One region of the Glutamicibacter sp. AOP5-A2-18 genome, then DNA from elsewhere that is predicted to be linked to it. Evidence: riboswitches for the same ligand, from Rfam matches in the RefSeq annotation. Region 1 holds a riboswitch; the other holds the start of a gene.
What was found. Region 1 has a riboswitch for S-adenosylmethionine ahead of ACT3RW_RS01390 (acyl-CoA dehydrogenase family protein). Riboswitches for the same ligand answer to the same signal wherever they lie in the genome.

Region 1 (6,238 bases):
CGCGGCCAGCAGCCTCAACAGCGTCACGAATCTTGGTGACCGTAGCCTTGAGGATTTCGCGGGTAGGGCTGGTAACAAATACTGCTTCAGCGTTCTGTGAGGCGAACTTGATGCCACGTGAAGAAGCGCCGGCCTGGTAGATCACCGGGGTGCGCTGGGTGGACGGCTCAGTGATAGCAATACCGGGCACCTTAAAGTACTTGCCCTCGTGCTCAATATTGTGCACCTTTTCCGGGTCCGTGTAGATCCCGGTTTCCTTGTTGTTCTGAACCGCGTCATCTTCCCACGAGCCTTCAAGCAACTTGTAGACCACTTCGAGGTATTCGTCGGCGTGGTCATAACGCTCGTCGTGTTCCATCTGGTCTTCTTGGCCCATATTGCGGGCGGCCGAAGGCAAGTAACCGGTGACCACGTTCCAACCCACACGACCATCGGTGAGGTGATCCAAGGTAGCCAGACGACGGGCAAAAGCATATGGGTGCTCATAGGCGGTTCCGGCGGTGACGCCGAAGCCCAAGTTTTCAGTTACTGCAGCCATGGCCGAGACCAGCATCATCGGGTCATTAACCGGTGCCTGTGCGCCCGAGCGCAGTGGGGATTCGTTGGTGCCGTTAAAGACATCGTAGGTACCTAGTACGTCGGCAATAAACAGGCCGTCGAACTTACCCTTTTCTAGCACCTTCGCTAGGTGGGTCCAGTAGCCGATGGTGTTGTACGTTGAGGCTTTGTCATCTGGGTGACGCCACAGACCTGGCGACTGGTGCACCACGCAGTTCATGTCGAATGCGTTGAAGAGAATTTCGCGCTTCGTGCTCATAGGTGTTCTCCTTGCCGTGAATCTGTATTGGTGAAATTAGAAATTAGGCGCTTAGGCGCCGTAGTTTTGGTGGTTGCTGTCTTCGCCGGTGACCAAGAGACGTTGAGGCTGAACCGCATTGATTTCGTAGTCCCCCACGATGCGCGCCTTGTACATGGCCGGGTTGTGGGTGGCGATGGTTCGTGCGTTACGCCAGTGCCGATCTAGGTTGCACACAATGCTGGTTGATGAGGCCCCTAAACCGTCAAAGAGTTTGCTGGTTGCTCCGAGCACCAACGGTTGCACGATGGTCTGGGCGCGGTTAGCCGATAGTTCACAGACCGCGTAGCGTTCCTCGTCGTTCAGTCCTGGGTCTACCAGTGCTGCTTCAACTTCTAGTACTGCGCCAATCACTACCGAGTCGACGGCGAAGGACTCTGCTGAGACTTCGCCGACCAGCTGAAGTACCTGTGGTTCGCGGTAGGCAGGAACGCCTGTGCCGGTGGTGAAGATACGGGTACGGTTCTGGACCGACTGGCGCAGATCGTTCAGCGCGGCGCGGGCAATACCTGCTTGCACTGCGGTGAGGACCAGCTGGTAGATCGCAGCTTCGGAGTCGTTAGTTGCCTGTGGGATAAAACAGTCCACGGGCACCTGATGGAACTCGGTGGTGCCGGTACCGGTCAGCCCCTGACCAAACCCATCCCAATCGTCAAGGATTTTTACGCCACTGCGTTGGGTGGAAACGACGGCAATCTGCCGGCCAGCCTTTTCTGGATGGGCCACTGCCACTGCGGTCCAGTCGGCAAAGATGGTGCCGGTGCAGTAGTACTTTTCACCGTCAACTAGCCAGCGGCCATCAGACTCGGTGACCTTGGTGTTCAGCGTACCTAGTGCGTTGCCGCCACGTTCGGTGTACGCATTGCCGACAATCTGACCGGCAGCAATACGGGTAACCCACTTGTTGCGCAGCTCTTGATCTTCAAGAATCAGAATGCTCTCCACAAAGGCGATGTGTGCTCGCCAGAGCTGGCCAACATGGGAATCAGCCTCGGAAAGTTCAATCAGCAGGCGGAACACGTCAACCAGACGTGCGCCGTAGCCGCCCTCAGAAACTGGAATGCGCAGCGCACCAAAGCGGTCGCGGTTCAGCAGGCCTACCTGTTCAAAAGGTAGCACGCGGTTGCGATCGCGGTCCCGTGCGGTCGACGCGATCTGAGCGAATACCGGACGGAAAATTTCAGCCAAACGGTCATACTGTTCGTCCGCGCCCGGACCGGGAGTGACTTTGAGTAGTTGCCGCGTAGACAGTTGCTCTTCGAAGTCATCTAGTCCCATGGCGCTAGCCTGCGAAGGATCGCTGAGCTGGTTGAAGTCCAAACCGGAAGTGTTCGGCGACTCGCCAAATGACATTGAAGTCCTCAATTCTTTCCATCGGTCCTGGCGGTAGCACCGTCCCGCGATTCGGGTGGTTGCTGCGGCGTCGTCGAGCCAGATCTCTCAGCCGCTCTGGATGGGTTGTCATTCATTTGTAGCCGTAACAAAGCAATCATTCCAAGCCACGAAGTCACATTTCATTGTTCAGACCAGGTGGCTTGACAGTTGCGTTGCACAGTCAATGACGCGTCATATCGAAGATGACTTGCCAAGAATCCCCAACTATCGATTAAACAGCCTTCTAATGAAATAAATAACGAAATAACCCGCGCATGTGACGTAGTTATCGAAGATTTTTCATGTTACGCAAGATTTGCTTTCAAATCGTTCGAAAGCCTGTAATGGACACGTAACCATCCCGAGCGGCCGAGAGATCTGGCTCAGTGACGCCGCAGCAACCACCTATGGATGACACACTCCATAGGCCGGTGCTACCGCCAGGACCGATGGAGATGATCATGGCTCTTAGCCTTGCACTGCCTCAAGCGCACACCTCGACCGCTTTAGACGTGGAATTCAGCAATGTTTCGCGCACCTTCACCACCAAAAGTGAAAGCCGCGCGGTCCTCAGCGATATCAACTTGCAGATCCCCGCGGGCCAAGTTGTTGCGATCCTTGGAGCTAGCGGCTGCGGCAAGTCCACACTGCTTCGCGCGGTCTCCGGGTTGGACCAACCATCCACCGGATCCATCCGTACCGGAAAACGCAACGTAGATGGCATCAACGAACTATGTGCGGTCGCATTTCAGGAACCACGACTACTACCGTGGCGATCGGTCCGAGAAAATATCGCTTTGGGCCTCGCGCCAGGTACCAGCAAGGCCGACGGTGCTGAACTGATTGATGAATTAATCGAGCTGACCGGGCTCAGCCACGCGACAGATCTTCGCCCGCGCGAAATTTCAGGTGGTATGGCTCAGCGCGTCTCGCTGGCTCGTGCCTTGGCACGGCGCCCTGGAGTGCTGCTACTTGATGAACCCTTCGGCGCACTGGACGCTTTGACGCGGCTGAAAATGCAAGATCTATTGCTCTCCATCCATGCTTCCTTCCCCACCACAATTCTTATGGTCACCCACGACGTGGACGAGGCGTTGACCTTGGCTGACCGAGTCATCGTCCTGGGACGTGAGGGTCAAGATACCGCGGCCACCGTCATTAAAGAACTCTCAATGAGCGCTTCTCATCCTCGCAAACACAACGAAGATCAGTTCATCGCTCACCGCGCAGGATTGCTTCGACTTCTTGGTGTGGACCCGACTAACCATTGACGTTTAACACCGATTCCCCCTGATCTACTCCATCAGCGACATAGCTGTCGCTTACCCGCACGCACAATTTAGAGGATTATTATGCTTTCGCACCGCTTCACTCGACGTACCGCACTTGCCACCGCAGCACTGTTGATCGGGGCTACTGCCCTGACCGGTTGCGCCGGAGAAAACGCTACGGCCTCAGGATCAGATAAGACCCTGTCCATTGACTTCGCCACCTACAACCCGCTGAGCCTGGTCATCAAAGAAAAAGGTTGGCTCGACGACGCCGCTAAGGATCAAGGCGTCAAGGTGGAATGGGTTCAGTCCGCTGGCTCTAACAAGGCCAATGAAGCATTACGTGCTGACGCAGTGAATGTTGGCTCCACCGCAGGATCCGCCGCTTTGTTAGCCCGGTCCAACGGTTCACCGATCAAGACTATCGACCTGTATTCGCAGCCAGAATGGGCCGCTCTGGTGGTTGCTAAGGACTCCAAGATCAAATCGGTGAAAGACCTCAAGGGCAAAACTGTGGCCGCCACTAAAGGCACCGATCCTTACTTCTTCCTGCTTCAAGCACTAGAGCAGGCAGGTCTGAGCGAAAAGGACATCACCGTACAGAATCTGCAACACGCGGACGGTCGTACCGCGTTGGTCAACGGTTCGGTTGACGCTTGGAGCGGACTAGATCCCATCATGGCCGCAGCCGAACAAGACGGTGCGAAGCTGCTGTATCGCAACCTAGATTTCAACACCTACGGTGCACTTAATGCTCGCGAAGACTTCATCAAGCAGAGCCCCGAACTAGCCCAGCTGGTCGTTGACTCCTACGAGAAAGCACGCGAATGGTCGGGCAAGCATCCAGAAGAGACCGCCAAGATCTTGGCTGATGTTGCCGGTCTAGATCCTAAGGTTGCCGCCACTGTCATCGAAGAACGTTCCAACTTGGACGTATCGGCCGTTCCCGGAACCGAGTACACCAAAGTCTTGAAGACTATCGCGCCCACCTTGGTCGCCAGCGGCGATGTCTCCAAGCAGGAATCCGTAGACGAGGCCCTAGCAACTTTGGTTGATGACCAATTTGCTACCAAAGCTGACCCAACCAAAATTTCCGGAGAGTAGTCAGCAATGAGCACCACCGTCTCCACGAGAAATCCGAAGAAGGCTAAATCCGGAGTCTCTGCCACCATCTTGCGCGCTCCACACTGGTTGTTATCCCTGATCTTGCCGGTTATTGTTCTGGTGATCTGGCAGGTCGTGACGTCCACTGGAATCGTCGCTCCTTGGACTTTGCCCACCCCCACTTCTGTAGTCACTGCAGCAGTTGAGCTATTGCGTGACGGAGATCTTGGCAAACACATTGGCATTTCCACGCAACGTGTATTGCTTGGATTCTTCTTTGGTTCCTTGCTCGGTCTACTGCTTGGCGCACTGGTCGGCCTGTCCAAATTGGCTGATGCTCTGTTGCGTTTGAGCATTAGTGCGTTGCGTGCGGTGCCATCCTTAGCATGGGTCCCGCTGCTGGTGCTGTGGATGAAAATGGGTGAAGACTCCAAAGTCACCCTAGTGATCATTGGTGCATTCTTCCCCGTCTTCACCACCGTGGCCTTGGCTCTTCGTCATGTGGATGCCCAGCTGGTAGAAGCCGCCCGATCTTTCGGGCTGAACGGAATCAAGTTGCTGCGTACGGTGCAGCTTCCTGCGGTGGTGCCTTCGATTTTCTCCGGGCTGCGCCTAGCCCTAGCGCAGTCTTGGCTCTTCCTTGTTGCCGCTGAATTACTCGGCGCTTCGATGGGTCTGGGCTTCCTGCTGACTGATTCGCAGAACAACGGCCGACTGGACCGACTGATCATGACCATCATCTTGTTGGCCATCTTCGGAAAAATTACCGACGCCCTGCTCTCGATAGCAGAACGCTGGGCCATTAAACGTTGGACCTAAGAGTTCCCGCTGTCCCAATTCAACTTCGCCAACCAAAAAACACATCAAGGAAATTTTCTGTCATGACCATCGAATCGGCATCCACCTCAACGCTGGCCTCAGAGGAAGCACGCCAAGCATTCTGGGACGAAGCGGCAAACCTCCTCGATTGGGATACCAACTGGCACACCACTAGCCAAATCGTCCCAGCCGACGCAGCTGCCAAGCGTGGTCCAGAAATCTCGTGGTACTTAGGTGGCCAACTCAACGCTGCGGTCAACTGCGCTGACCGCCACGTCGCTGCTGGCCGCGGAGACAAAGTCGCGCTGTACTTTGAAGGCGAACCCGGTGACCGACAGACCGTCACCTACAAAAACCTGCAAGAGCGCATCAGCCAAGCAGCCAATGCTTTGGAAGCTCTGGGTGTAGTCAAGGGCGACCGTGTCGTTATCTACCTGCCGGTGTTGATTGAAACTATCGTCATCACCCTGGCCTGCGCGCGCATCGGAGCCATTCATTCATTGGTCTTCGGTGGCTTCTCGGCCGAAGCGCTGAAGTTCCGAGTAGAAGACACCAAGGCCAAAGTACTGGTCACCACCGATGGCCAGTACCGACGTGGCACCACAGTTGCGGTTAAGGCCAATGCCGATCAGGCGGTCTCCGGTGAGAACAATATCGAGAAGGTCTTGGTCATTCGCCGCACCGGCGATGAGATCCCTTGGACCGAAGGCCGTGACGTGTGGTGGCACGAGGCCGTAGAGACCCAGTCCACCGAACATCAGGCACAGTTCTTTGATTCAGAAACGCCGCTGTTCATCATGTACACCTCCGGCAC
Region 2 (6,238 bases), 3.3 Mb from region 1:
AAATCAGCCCCGCTTTATCCGGGGCAAGCTGGTAGTCCTGTCGCAACAGGTAGGGGAGATAAACCTCCACACCAAAGAAGGCACCGGTGACAAAGATCCGGGTCATGATGGTGGCTGGCAGACCGCGCCGCAAGGTGAAGGTACCGACGGGCAACAACGGGCGAATGGCCACAAGTGCCACCACCAGGGCTAACGCTAGTCCGATCAGTGACCAGCTACTGCGCGAATTTCCTAACAGGTTCATGGAGATCACCGCTAGACCGGTGAGACCTGCCAACCCGAGGCGCTTCATCGAGATCGGGCCGAGGTCTTCGTTGCGTTCAGACCCCAGGGCTCTGAGCACCGGAATGATCCCGCAGAACGCTACGACCACCAAAACGGCGACACCAGTAAAGACCCAGCGCCAGCCCAGGTGCACCGCCATCAGACCTGCCAACCATGGACCGATCATCGCCGGCAGTACCCAGGCGGTAGCAAACAACGCAAAGATTTTAGAGTGCAAGTGTCCGGGATAGGCGCGTGCAATCAGCACGTAAATGGCTACGGTAATGGCGCCACCACCGATGCCCTGCAGGATGCGACCTGTAATAAGCACCTGCATGTTCGCGGCCGAACCACAGACTACCAAGCCCACACAGAAGATCGTGACACTGATCAGCAGAGGAAACTTTGGCCCCCAGCGGTCGGTAATCTCGCCAGCTGCGACCATGCCCAGCATGCCACTGGCAATCGGAGCGGCAAAGGCTAACGCAAAATAGCGTTGCCCGTGCAGTAGTTCGCTGACCAACGGCATGACGGTGGTAACCGCCATGGACTCAAAGGCAACAAGGAACACCAGAATAAACATGCCGATGGTGGTGGCAAGATACTGCGGTGCGTAGATCGATTCTGTAGTGGGTCCAGACAGGCGGGAACTACGGTTTGAAGGCATAGTCCAATCTTGCCAGCTTGTGGTTAGCCGCCTAGCACGTGCAAGGCAAAGGCCGAGAGGAAACCGGCGGTAACCAACAACCCGGTGTAGTCATGCTCAACGGAATAGGCTTCGGGGATCATCGTGTCGGCAATCATGGTCAGGATGCCACCAGCGGCCACTGCTGTAGCGAAAGCCAGAGCCTGCCCAGGCATGGATTGCATAACAAGTGCGCCAAAGAAGGCAGCCAGCCCACAGGAAATTGCGATGGATCCCCATAGCGCGGCAATCGTTTTGCCTTGGCGCCCGGCGTCTTTCATTTGAGCTGTGCTGGCCAGACCTTCGGGAACATTCGAGATGAAGATGGCGATAAGCATGGCTGGGTTGATGCTCGCACTGGTAACCACAGTTAGGCCCAGGGCCACCGACTCCGGGATACCGTCAATCAGTGCACCAACGGCCAGGGCGGTGCCTGACGATTCCCCTTGGCTGCCTTTACCTGACTTCACTTGACGCTTTTTCGTACGCCAATCCAGTAATCGATTGGCTAAGAAATATAGTCCGGCACCTACCAGCACGCCAGCGATGGTAGCTAGCAGGCCACCGGTTTCGAAGGCTTCTAACACCAACTCAAAACTCAGCGCACTAACCAATACTCCGGCGCCGAAAGCCATGATCGCGCAGACCCAAACTTTTGGGATCTTGAACCACCAGGCCGCACCGGAACCCAGCAAAAGTGCCGAGCCGGCCACCGTACCCCACAGCAGAGCCTGCAAAGAAGCAATCATGGAACTCACTATAGCCAGCAAATCGAATCTGGCTGGAACTAGCCCTCTGAGGACATGTTATTAAAGCGTGAGTAGTGACCCTGGAAGGCTACGGTGATGGTCTTAGTTGGACCCGCACGGTGCTTAGCGATGATCACGTCAGCTTCACCCGGACGGTTTTCCTTGTCGTAAACATCATCACGATGCAGCAAGATAACCATGTCGGCGTCCTGCTCAATCGAGCCCGATTCACGAAGATCGGAAATCATTGGCTTCTTGTCGGTTCGCTGTTCGGAACCACGGTTCAGCTGAGACAGTGCAATCAGTGGAACGTCGAGTTCTTTGGCCAGCAACTTCAGGTTACGCGAGAACTCCGAGACTTCCTGCTGACGGGATTCAACGCGCTTACCCGAGCTCATCAGCTGCAGGTAGTCAAGAACAATCATACGCAGCTCGTTGCGCTGCTTGAGTCGACGGCACTTGGCACGGATTTCCATCATGGACATATTCGGCGAATCATCGATGAATAGTGGAGCTTCGTTCAAGCGACCCATGGTGGTTGCAATCTTGGTCCACTGCGAGTCTTCCACCGAACCCTTTCGCAGGTCCTGAAGCTGGATGGAGGCTTCTGCCGAAAGCAGGCGCATCGCGATCTCGTTGCGGCCCATTTCCAAGGAGAAGAAGACGGTAGCCATATTGTTCTTGATGGCTGCAGAGCGTGCGAAGTCCAGTGCGAAGGTCGACTTACCGACGGCGGGACGGGCCGCGATGATGATCATCTGACCACCCTTGAGGCCCTGGGTCAGCTCATCAAATTCGTAGAAACCGGTAGGTACGCCGGTGATGCCGTCGCCTGCGTTGGCTGCGTTTTCGATTTCGTCAACGGTGCCTTCGATAATGTCCGAAAGGCGTACGTAGTCTTCACTGCTGCGGTTTTCGGCAACCTTGTAGACCTCAGCCTGAGCTTCGTTGACGATGGCATCAACTTCACCGTCTGGCGAGTAACCCATCTGAACAATGCGGGTACCGGCGTCCACCAAACGACGAAGTACTGCGCGTTCTCGTACGATTTCTGCGTAGTATCCAGCGTTCGCAGCGGTTGGGACTTGCTGGATGAGGTTGTGCAGATATGCGGCTCCACCAATACGTGAGATCTCTCCACGTTTGGTCAGTAAGTCAGCAACGGTCACCGCATCGGCTGGTTCTCCTCGACCATAAAGATCGATGATTGCTTCGTAAATGGATTCGTGAGCGGGACGATAGAAATCGGTGCCACGCAGTGCTTCAACTACGTCTGCAATGGCGTCCTTGGAGAGCATCATGCCACCGAGCACGGACATTTCCGCCTCGATGTCCTGTGGCGGCTTGCGCCCCGCGTCGGATTCCCGTGCCTCGTAAACCGGCTCAGCACTCATTACAGCCACTTCCATCCCTATTGAACCGCTGGGAAAAACTTCCTTGCCAGATGGCAACGCTCCATCATGTCAGTCGATACCGACAACTGAAAAAGCGTCTGTGGATATTTCTGTCCCAAAGTCAACACTAAGACCGTTATTTGCTCACGTAAACCTCGTTATCCACAGCGCCTGTGCATAACATGGCCTGACTTGTGGACTGCCCTGTTCACTAACTGGGGAGAACCCTGTGGATTAATAACTATTACCATTCGGTAATATGTTTTGACTTGGGTGTTTGTGTTTACACAGCTGTGGACAGAAAAATATTTTGTTGAAGCTTGCGGCACCCTTCGCAGAGTTATCAACAGCCAAAAACACCCGGAATTCGGGGTTATTAGCGATATGCACAGAGTTCTACACACATCACCCACAAGCGTGTGGATAACCCTGTGGATAGTGAGATTCTCCTAAAACCCTTAGTCACCGTAGGTTAAGCGGTTCACTTGACCCTCAAAAACGACGTCGTCCACATTTCTTTGCCCCAAGGCATCTTTTGTCCCCGTGGATAACTCACCACATCATCAAAATGCTGCCGTCACGCAAAAACGCTCCGGGTGGAACACCGTGTGTTCCGTCCGGAGCGTTTGAGCAACTAGCTAGCTGAAGTTTTAGACGAGTTCAGGAACTGGGATTGAATGAAATCGTGAATCATGGAAGATCTGTGGCGAATGTTCGGAGGCGTGGTGCCCGTGCACTTCCAAGAAGACGACCCAGTGATCTCCAGCTTCAACTTCGTTGTAGATGGAAGTCTCCAGCCACAATGTGGATTCCTCGATAAACAGCGCGCCACGATCAGTGACGGCAGTGTCTACACCACGGAAGCGGTCACCGGTCTTTGAGGCGAGCTGCGCGCACACTCCCCCATTGCGGTCGCTGAGCACTGAGACGCCAATGTGGCCAGCTTCGCGTAATTTGGGCCAGGTGTTAGAAGTTTTCTGTACTGCAAACATCACCAGCGCAGGTTCCAACGAAACACCAACGGTGAACGACGAAGCGATAATTCCGGTTTTTACACCGTCAATCTCGGCGCAAAGAGCTGCGATGCCTGAGGGGTGCTGAGCGAAAACCTTGCGGAGCGTCAGCGGGTCAAGTTCACGATTCAATGACATGGCTCGATTCCTTCTGGTCTTGCCCACGGCGCTGAAGAGACCCGAGCAAACGGTTCGGCGTCCCCGAATCCACTTCTCACTGATCATTCACGCAGTGCGCGGTACTTGTTTCAACACCATTTAGCGCGAAACCGAATCCTCACCTGGAGCACCCCACTACCGTAGAGAGGGTTGCCGATCAGCAAGCCAGGGCTTATAGCTGATGCTCTTGATTCTGTTTAAAACGATATGGGTCATGACGAAGTATCGTCAAACAAATCACTTCGTAAATCGCAATATTCAATGATTCATTCGACGCATAGGCCTACATCGAGGTGTCTGGCAGTCAATTATTCAGAAGATGTGTGATCCATAACGCAATCCGCTTATCGGTGACATCCTGCCCAGCTCGGTCACCAAGGCCACTTCAACGCTTTTCTGGGGCCGCCCACCGTAATGAAACCGGGTTCCTTTCTCTGGCGTTCAGGTTCATGCCACGATAAAAGATGCAGTGTTATGCGTCACACCATTCATTGCCTGCCGCCGTTGCCAGAGATGATGAGTGAAGGATGCCTCCATGGTAGAAATTCAGGCCAACCATTCAGAACTAACCCCGTTGCGTTTCCTTGAACGCTCGGCCGAGGCCTACCCCAGCAAGACCGCCATCATTCATGGGACTCGTAGTTATACCTACAAAGAATTCGAAACTCGGGTGCACCGTTTTGCTCAAGTACTAGCCGAGCGCATCGAACCCGGTGACCGAGTAGCGGTCTTGGCACCAAATACTCCTGAGATGTTGATGGCTCACTACGCCGTGCCGCTAGCTGGGGGTGTGCTCATCGCTCTGAACACGCGACTCTCCGCCCACGAGCTGCAGTACATCATCGACCATTCGGGAGCGAAGCTCCTCCTGGCCGATACCGAATTATTGGAGAACACCAAAACCCTGCGAGGCGAAAACCCCGGCCTGCAGGCACTGATTGAGATCACCGACGACCAGTTCACCTCCCCACGCCCGAACGTGGAAGTTGATGGAACCTTGGAGCAATTGCTGTCTACCACCAGCGACGAGAAACTGCCCTATGCGATCGCGGACGAGTGCTCTGCCATCGCCTTGAACTACACCTCGGGGACCACGGGAAAGCCCAAGGGTGTGCTCTACTCGCACCGCGGCAGCTACCTAAACTCTCTGGGTGAAGCGCACCATCAGGGCCTTAGCTCAGCGACCCGATACCTCTGGACGCTACCGATGTTTCACTGTAACGGCTGGTGTACACCTTGGGCAGTGACCGCAGTTGGTGGCACCCATCTATGCCTGCGTGGAGTGCGTGAAGATGCAGTGTGGGATGCCATCGAGAACCTCGGAACTACTCACCTGTGCGGTGCCCCGACTGTTTGCTCGATCATCGCCGACTCGACTCGGGCGCACCAACTTCAGGCTCCGCTGCGCATCACCACCGCTGGAGCTCCACCGTCCCCGGCCATCATTTCCAAGTTGCAGAAACTGGGCATCGAAGTCGTTCACGTCTATGGGCTGACCGAAGTGTATGGCCCCTACACAGTCTGCGAATACCAAGAAGAATGGGATCAGCTAGAGCCGGCCGAACGCGTGGCCAAGCTAGCCCGCCAAGGCGTCGGAATGATCACCGCGGAGTCGGCACGCATTGTTGATGAGAACATGTTCGACGTTCCTGCCGATGCCCAGACTATGGGCGAAATCGTCTTGCGCGGTAACAATGTCATGATCGGCTATTACCGAGACGAAGAAGCAACCGCACAGGCCTTTGCCGGCGGATGGTTCCACACCGGCGACTTAGGCGTCATGCATCCCGACGGCTACATTCAGGTGCGCGACAGGGCCAAAGACATCATCATTTCCGGTGGCGAAAACATCTCAACCATCGAAGTGGAACAAGCTTTGGCTTCCCACCCCGAGGTACTGGATCTGGCCGTTGTTGGCATCGCCGATGAGAAGTGGGGCGAACGTCCCGTGGCCTACGTGATCCGAGCCAGCGA

Region 2: another riboswitch for S-adenosylmethionine. It lies ahead of ACT3RW_RS16995 (flavin reductase family protein); the one in region 1 lies ahead of ACT3RW_RS01390 (acyl-CoA dehydrogenase family protein).

The regions. Positions count from the first base shown of each region.
Region 1 covers NZ_JBQSVW010000001.1:286,023-292,260, reverse strand. The annotation lists gene ACT3RW_RS01395 (LLM class flavin-dependent oxidoreductase) at 1-817, opposite strand, end outside; gene ACT3RW_RS01390 (acyl-CoA dehydrogenase family protein) at 869-2,209, opposite strand; SAM riboswitch class I at 2,225-2,316, opposite strand; SAM riboswitch class I at 2,584-2,686, shown strand; gene ACT3RW_RS01385 (ABC transporter ATP-binding protein) at 2,692-3,501, shown strand; gene ACT3RW_RS01380 (aliphatic sulfonate ABC transporter substrate-binding protein) at 3,583-4,605, shown strand; gene ACT3RW_RS01375 (ABC transporter permease) at 4,612-5,424, shown strand; gene acs (acetate--CoA ligase) at 5,487-6,238, shown strand, end outside.
Region 2 covers NZ_JBQSVW010000001.1:3,548,957-3,555,194, forward strand. The annotation lists gene ACT3RW_RS16980 (MFS transporter) at 1-931, opposite strand, end outside; gene ACT3RW_RS16985 (ZIP family metal transporter) at 955-1,698, opposite strand; gene dnaB (replicative DNA helicase) at 1,737-3,092, opposite strand; gene ACT3RW_RS16995 (flavin reductase family protein) at 3,743-4,243, opposite strand; SAM riboswitch class IV at 4,340-4,457, opposite strand; gene ACT3RW_RS17000 (AMP-binding protein) at 4,800-6,238, shown strand, end outside.